2 regions of the Nocardiopsis akebiae genome follow, and region 2 is predicted to be linked to the other one. Evidence: riboswitches for the same ligand, from Rfam matches in the RefSeq annotation. Region 2 holds a riboswitch; the other holds the start of a gene.
The links. A riboswitch is a leader RNA that binds a small molecule or an ion and turns the genes downstream of it on or off. The one in region 2 is predicted to bind S-adenosylmethionine.
Positions count from the first base shown of each region.

Region 1: it holds a riboswitch for S-adenosylmethionine, as region 2 does, so the genes downstream of both, thrC (threonine synthase) here and KGD83_RS21375 (aminotransferase class V-fold PLP-dependent enzyme) in region 2, are expected to answer to the same signal.

Region 1 covers NZ_CP074132.1:982,741-986,137, forward strand. Annotated here, with positions in the region: gene KGD83_RS04230 (alpha,alpha-trehalose-phosphate synthase (UDP-forming)) at 1-1,170, opposite strand, end outside; SAM riboswitch class I at 1,452-1,593, shown strand; gene thrC (threonine synthase) at 1,607-2,866, shown strand; gene KGD83_RS04240 (ubiquitin-like small modifier protein 1) at 2,954-3,232, shown strand; gene KGD83_RS04245 (GNAT family N-acetyltransferase) at 3,364-3,397, shown strand, end outside.
Region 2 covers NZ_CP074132.1:4,994,095-4,997,491, forward strand. Annotated here, with positions in the region: gene KGD83_RS21375 (aminotransferase class V-fold PLP-dependent enzyme) at 80-1,429, opposite strand; SAM riboswitch class IV at 1,491-1,605, opposite strand; gene KGD83_RS21380 (DUF3870 domain-containing protein) at 1,820-2,215, shown strand; gene KGD83_RS21385 (CaiB/BaiF CoA transferase family protein) at 2,212-3,397, shown strand, end outside.

The DNA of each region.
Region 1 (3,397 bases), 2.6 Mb from region 2:
GCCGTCCCGGATCGGGTTGACCAGCAGCACGTCGGCCATCTGGAACGAGGCCAGCGAACGCGGGTAGTCGTCGTTGACCTCCAGGATCAGCGGCGTCCACTCCGGGGTCGCGAACTCCTCGTTGATCTCCTTGGCGGTCCGCAGCACCGCGTCGGTGTACTCCCGGTACTCCGGCACGTCGCCCCGGCTCGGGTAGGCGAACGCCAGGTGCGTCACCCGCCCCCGCCACTCCGGGCGGGCGGTCAGCAGCTCGCGGTAGGCCTCCAGGCCCCGCACGATGTTCTTGGACAGCTCCGTGCGGTCCACCCGCACGATCAGCCGGGTGTCGCCGACCGCGTCCCGCAGGGTGCTCCGGCGCGCGGCCACGGCCGGGTCGGCGGCGCTCTGGCGCAGCCCCTCCTCGTCCGCGCCCAGGGCGTGCACGCCCACCCCGACCACCCGGCCGCCGTGCTCCACGGTGCGCCGCTCGAAGTCGACCTTCGCGCGCAGGATCTCCTCGCAGCAGCGCAGGAACGCCTCCGCCCAGCGCGGGCTGAGGAAGCCCAGCCGGTCCGCGCCCAGCATGCCCTCCAGCAGCTCGCGCGCGACCTGCCCGGGCAGCATCCGGAAGTACTCCGGGGGAGCCCACGGGGTGTGCGAGAAGTGCGCGATGCGCAGGTCGGGACGGCGCGCGCGCAGGATCCGCGGCACCAGCGCCAGGTGGTAGTCCTGCACGGCGACGCGGGCGCCCTCCGCGGCGCCCGCCACCAGGGCCTCGGCGAACGCGTTGTTGTAGGCGGTGTAGTCCTCCCACGTCCGCCGGAAGCGCGAGCCGAAGGACGGCTTGTTGGGGGTGTCGTACAGCATGTGCTGCACGAACCACAGGGTCGAGTTGGCCACCCCGGTGTAGGCGCCGTCGAAGGTCTGCCGCGGGATGTCCAGCATGTGGACCCGCATGCCGTCCAGGTCGTGGGCCTGGTCCAGCCGGGCCTGCGGCGCCTCCGCGGCGGCCCGCCGGTCGGCGTCGGACAGGGCGGCGCACACCCAGATGCTGTCGATCTCGGTGGCGACCGAGATCATTCCCGACACCAGTCCGCCCCCGCCCCGCCGATGCTCCAGCGAGCCGTCGTCGGCGGTCGAGAAGGACACGGGTCCTCTGTTGGAGGCGATGAGGATCTGTGCCTTGTCCACGTGGTCGTCCTCTCGGAGAAAAGCGGTCGGGGCGGGGCGGTGGTGAAGGGGGTCGCACCTTATGTCTCGCCTGTCGACAGCCGCCCCAAACCCCGCGCGGGTCAACGGGGGTGCGCGTCACACGGCCCTCGCGCCGGGGGTGCGTCCCACCGGTCCGGACCAGCGCCGTCTCACCATGTGAGCCGTTTCGTGTTACCCGGGTCACCAGGCGTGGAAAACCGGCCGACACCTCCGTTACAGTTGCGGTGCGGATCCGACAGGACCAGCACAAAACTTCATATTGCTCATCCAGAGGGGTGGAGGGACCGGCCCTGCGAAGCCCCGGCAACCATTCCAGCACGTGACACCCGCGAACCCGCGGGACGGCTGGGACAGGTGCCAACTCCGGCCTGGGGACAAGGTGTCCGCCAGGAAAGATGAGGGGAGACGCCTCGCCATGGCGATTGCCGCCACCGAACCCACCGCCGCCCGCTCCTTCGGCCCCGGCACCGCGCTCTCCTGTCGCGAGTGCGGCGAGCGCTACGAGCTCACCCCCCGGTTCGCCTGCGAGTTCTGCTTCGGCCCCCTTGAGGTCGCCTACGACTTCGGGACCGTCACCCGCGCCGACATCGAGAGCGGGCCCAAGAGCATCTGGCGCTACCGCTCCCTCCTGCCCGTCCCGGCCAACGTCGCCGAGCTGCCCAACATGGCCCCCGGCCTGACCCCGCTGGTGCGGGCCGACCGCCTCGCCGCCGAGCTGGGCCTGGACTCCCTGCACGTCAAGGACGACTCCGGCAACCCCACGCACTCCTTCAAGGACCGCGTGGTCGCCATCGCCGTCGAGGCCGCCCGCACCTTCGGGTTCACCACCCTGTCCTGCTCCTCCACCGGCAACCTGGCCGGAGCCGTCGGCGCCGCCGCCGCGCGCGCCGGGTTCGAGTCCTGCGTGTTCATCCCCGCCGGGCTGGAGGAGGCCAAGGTCGTCATGGCCGCCGTCTACGGCGGCAAGGTCGTGGCCATCGACGGCAACTACGACGACGTCAACCGCTTCTGCTCCGAGCTCATCGGCGACCCGGTGGGCGAGGGCTGGGGCTTCGTCAACGTCAACCTGCGCCCCTACTACGGCGAGGGCTCCAAGACGCTGGCCTACGAGATCGCCGAACAGCTCGGCTGGCGCCTGCCCGAGCAGATCGTCGTCCCGATCGCGTCCGGCTCCCAGCTCACCAAGATCGACAAGGGCTTCCAGGAACTGGTCAAGCTCGGTCTTGTCGAGGACCGCCCGTACCGGATCTTCGGCGCCCAGGCCACGGGCTGCTCCCCGGTCGCGCAGGCCTGGGACAAGGGCATCGACGTCATCCAGCCGGTCAAGCCCGACACCATCGCCAAGTCGCTGGCCATCGGCAACCCGGCCGACGGGCCCTACGTGCTGGACATCGCCAAGCGCACGGGCGGATCGGTGGAGCACGTGGGCGACGACGAGATCGTCGACTCCATCAAGCTCCTCGCCCGCACCGAGGGCATCTTCGCCGAGACCGCGGGCGGCGTCACCACCGGCGTGCTGCGCAAGCTCGTCCGCGAGGGCAGGCTCGACCCGAAGGCCGAGACGGTCGTGCTCAACACCGGAGACGGACTCAAGACCCTGAACGCCGTCGACGCCGGGGTGAGCGCCACGATCAAGCCCTCGCTGAGCGCCTTCACCGACGCCGGTCTGGCCTAGACAGCGCCTTTCGGGGCCCCCGCTTCGCTTCGGCCCGGGTCCCGCCGCCCCGACCACCCGTCATCTCCCACGAGAAGGAAGTCCGCCATGAGCGCCAGCGTCCGCGTGCCCACCATCCTGCGCACCTACACCAACGACGCCTCCGAGGTCACCGCCGAGGGCGCCACCCTGGCCGAGGTCATCGACGACCTGGAGGCCAACTACCCCGGCATCCGCGCCCGCATCCTGGACGACGGCGGCAAGGTGCGCCGCTTCGTCAACGTCTACATCGGCGACGAGGACGTGCGCTTCGAGAAGGGCCTCCAGACCGAGGTCGCCGACGGCGCCCAGGTCTCCATCATCCCGGCGGTCGCCGGGGGCTGTTGAGCCCCGCCGTGAGGGGCGGCCGCGGCGCGACAGGGCGCCGGGCCGCCCCTTCGCGGTATTCCGCGACCCGCGCGGGAGAGCGCTCCGGAAAACCCGGTGCGCCCGTGACCGCCGCTCCCTAGCCTGGGCGTATGGGCATCGAGATCCGGCTGTTCCGGGAGTCCG
Region 2 (3,397 bases):
GACCGCCGCTACAGCCAGCTGTAGCGGCGCCCGGCCGAACCCTTCCGAGCAGCCGTCGCACCCGCTCCCGGGACCGCCGTCAGAGCACCCGCGCGGGGTCGGGCACCGGGGCGAGGCGGCCGTCGCAGTCGGCGTACTCCCAGCGCGGTCCGCGGGCCACGAGTTCGGCGACCGCGCCGACGAGGCGGTCCACGTGCTCCCGCGTGGTACCCACCCCCAGGCTCGCCCGCACCGCCTGGCCGTGGCCCCGGGGCAGCAGGTGCCGGGTGAGCGGGTGGGCGCAGAACAGGCCGTCGCGCACCCCGATCCCGTACTCGGCGGACAGGGCCGCGGCCAGCAGGTCGGCGGGCAGGCCGTCCACGGTGAACGACACGATGCCCACCCGCGGGTGGTCCCCGCCCCACAGGGTCAGCTCGGTGACGCCGTCGACCGCCGTCAGCCCCTCGCGCAGCCGCTCCAGCAGCGCCGACTCGCGCACGTGCAGGAGTTCCTGGGTGGCGGGGGCGAGGGCGTCGCAGGCGGCTGCCAGCGCTACGGCGCCCAGCACGTTGGGACTGCCCGCCTCGTGCCGCGCGGGCAGGTCGTTCCACACCACGTCGTGCTCGCCGACCAGCCGCGTGGCCCCGCCGCCGGACAGGTAGGGCGCGGCCTCGCGCAGCCAGTCGGCGCGGCCGGCCAGCACCCCGGAGCCGAAGGGGGCGTAGAGCTTGTGGGCGGACAGGGCGACGTAGTCGGCGCCGGTCCCCTCCAGGCTGAAGGGCAGGTGCGGCACGTACTGGGCTGCGTCCACGACCACGCGGGCGCCCTCGGCGTGGGCGGCCTCCACCAGTTCCTCCACCGGCCAGATCTCGCCGGTGACGTTGGAGGCGGCGGTCACGCACAGCAGGCGCGGGCCCTCGGGGGCCCCGCGCAGCGCGGCGCGCGCGGCCTCCACCGCGTCCTCGGGGGAGGCGGGCAGCGGCAGGCGCACCACCCGTCCGGCGCGGGCGGCGGGGTGCTCCCACGGCAGCAGGCTGGCGTGGTGCTCGGACTCGAACACGACCACCGTGCAGCCCTCGGGCACCGAGCGGGCCAGCAGGTTGAGGGCGTCGGTGGTGCCGCGCACGAACACCACGGCGTCGGCGGGCTGTGCGCGCACGCCCACGAAGCGGGCGACGCTGCGGCGGGCGCGCTCGTAGGCGTCGGTGCTGACCTGGGAGTGGTGGCCCGCGCCGCGGTGCACGCTGGCGTAGTAGGGCAGCGCGGCGGACAGGGCCTCGGCCACCGGGGTCAGACACGGGGCGCTGGCCGCGTAGTCGAAGTTGGCGTACTCGACGCGTCCGCCGGTGACCAGGGGGACGCCCTCGTCGGAGGTGACGACGGTGCACTCGGCGGCGTCGGCCGGGGGCTCGGCGGAACGGGCGGCGTGGACGGGGACGGCAGTGGTCATGGAAGCACCTCTCCTGTGGGTCGTGGGACCCGCGGAGATGTCACTCCGGTAACGCCTCAGGGGTCCGCGCTTGTCCGACACGGTCGTGTCGGGACCTGGTCCTCACCCGGGGCACCCCACCGCGGTAGGAGGGTTGCCGACCAGCTAGCCGGGGCTTGACGCTGGTACTCGTGACCTGCGAGGCACACTAACACAGCCCTCCGGCCCGCGGCAGGGGGACCGGATGTGGCCCGGGCCACCGAGCCGCTTGACAGCGGTGCGCGCGGTGGGGACATACTTGTGCCTGCCTGCCCTCACGCCGCGGGTGTCCGGTTTCCCCCGGCCGCCCTCCAGGCGCGAGACTCCAGAGCGTCGGAGTTTTCGCGTGCCCGTGAGCGAGAGGTGTGCACCTTGTACGGCGACGACCGTATCCAGCAGGTCCTGCGCAATCCCAGGGTCGTCCTGGTGTCCGGCTACGCCCGCCTGCCCGACTCGGTGGCGAGCCACTCCCAGTACCAGCGGCTCGGCGTCGTGCTGGCCGTGGACACCGCAGACGGGCGCGTCGTCGCCGCGGACACCACCCTGCTCACCGAGCTGGCCAGGGACTTCTTCCGCGCTCTGGTCGAGGGGGAGTCGGTGACAGGGGACGTCGCCGAACTGGTGCGGCGGGTGCAGACCCGGTACGCGGGCCAGTCCGGCGCCGCGCTGACCACCGCCCTGCGCCGCTGCCTGGAGACCTACGGCCAGCTCAGGGAGGGCGACCAGTTGCCAGTGGACCCCGAGGCCGGGGAGGAGGCGCGGACGTGACCGACGACCTCTTCGCGAACGGGAGCCCCGCCGGGACCCGGGCCGGAACCGGCGCCGGGGACGGAAGCGGGACCGGCTCCCCGACCGGGACCGGAACCGGAAGCGCGACCGGGGCCGCGCCGCTGCCGCTGGCGGGCGTGCGCGTCGCCGACCTGTCCCGCGTGCTGGCCGGCCCCTACGCCACCATGCTGCTCGCCGACATGGGCGCCGAGGTGGTCAAGGTGGAACAGCCGGGGCGCGGCGACGACACGCGCTCCTGGGGGCCGCCCTGGGCCGGGGAGGCCGGAGCGGAGGGGCACGGCGAGGCCGCCTACTTCCTGTCGGTGAACCGCAACAAGCGCAGCCTCGCCGTGGACCTGAAGGACCCCGGGGGCCTGGCAGCGGTCCAGGAGCTGTGCGCGTCCTCCGACGTGGTCGTCCAGAACTTCCGGCCCGGGGTCATCGACCGGCTCGGTCTCGGCTACGAGGCCGTCAGCGCCCGCAACCCGGCCGTCGTGTACTGCTCGGTGAGCGGGTTCGGGCCCGAGCACGAGCCCGCGACGCGCCCCGGCTTCGACATCGTGGTGCAGGCCGAGAGCGGGCTCATGGCCACCACGGGGCCCGCGGAGGGACCGGCGAGCAAGGTGGGCGTGGCCCTGACCGACGTGCTCACCGGACTCAACGCCGCCGTGGGAATCCTGGGCGCGCTCATGCGGGCCCGCGTCACCGGGCGCGGCGAGAACATCAGCGTGTCGCTGCTCAACTCCACCCTCTCCGGCCTGGTCAACCTCACCCAGCAGGCGCTGGTGACGGGGGCCGAACCCGCCCGGGTAGGCAACGCGCACACCACGATCGTGCCCTACCAGACCTTTCCGACCGCGGACGCCGAGATCGTCGTCGCCGCCGGGAACGACGCCCTGTACCAGCGGCTGTGCACGGCCCTGGACCGCCCCGACCTGGGCGCGGACCCGCGCTACGCCACCAACCCCGGCCGGGTGGCGCACCGCGGGGAGCTGGTCGGCGCCCTGTCGGCGACCCTGCGCTCCCGACCCGCCGACCACTGGATGGAGCTGCTGGTGGGGGCCGGGGTCCCGGTGGGGCGGGTGCGCGGGGTGCTGGACGCGCTGCGCACCGCCGACGCCAGCGGCGACGACGTCCTGCGCACCGTGGAGCACCCCACCGCCGGGCTGATCGAACAGGTCC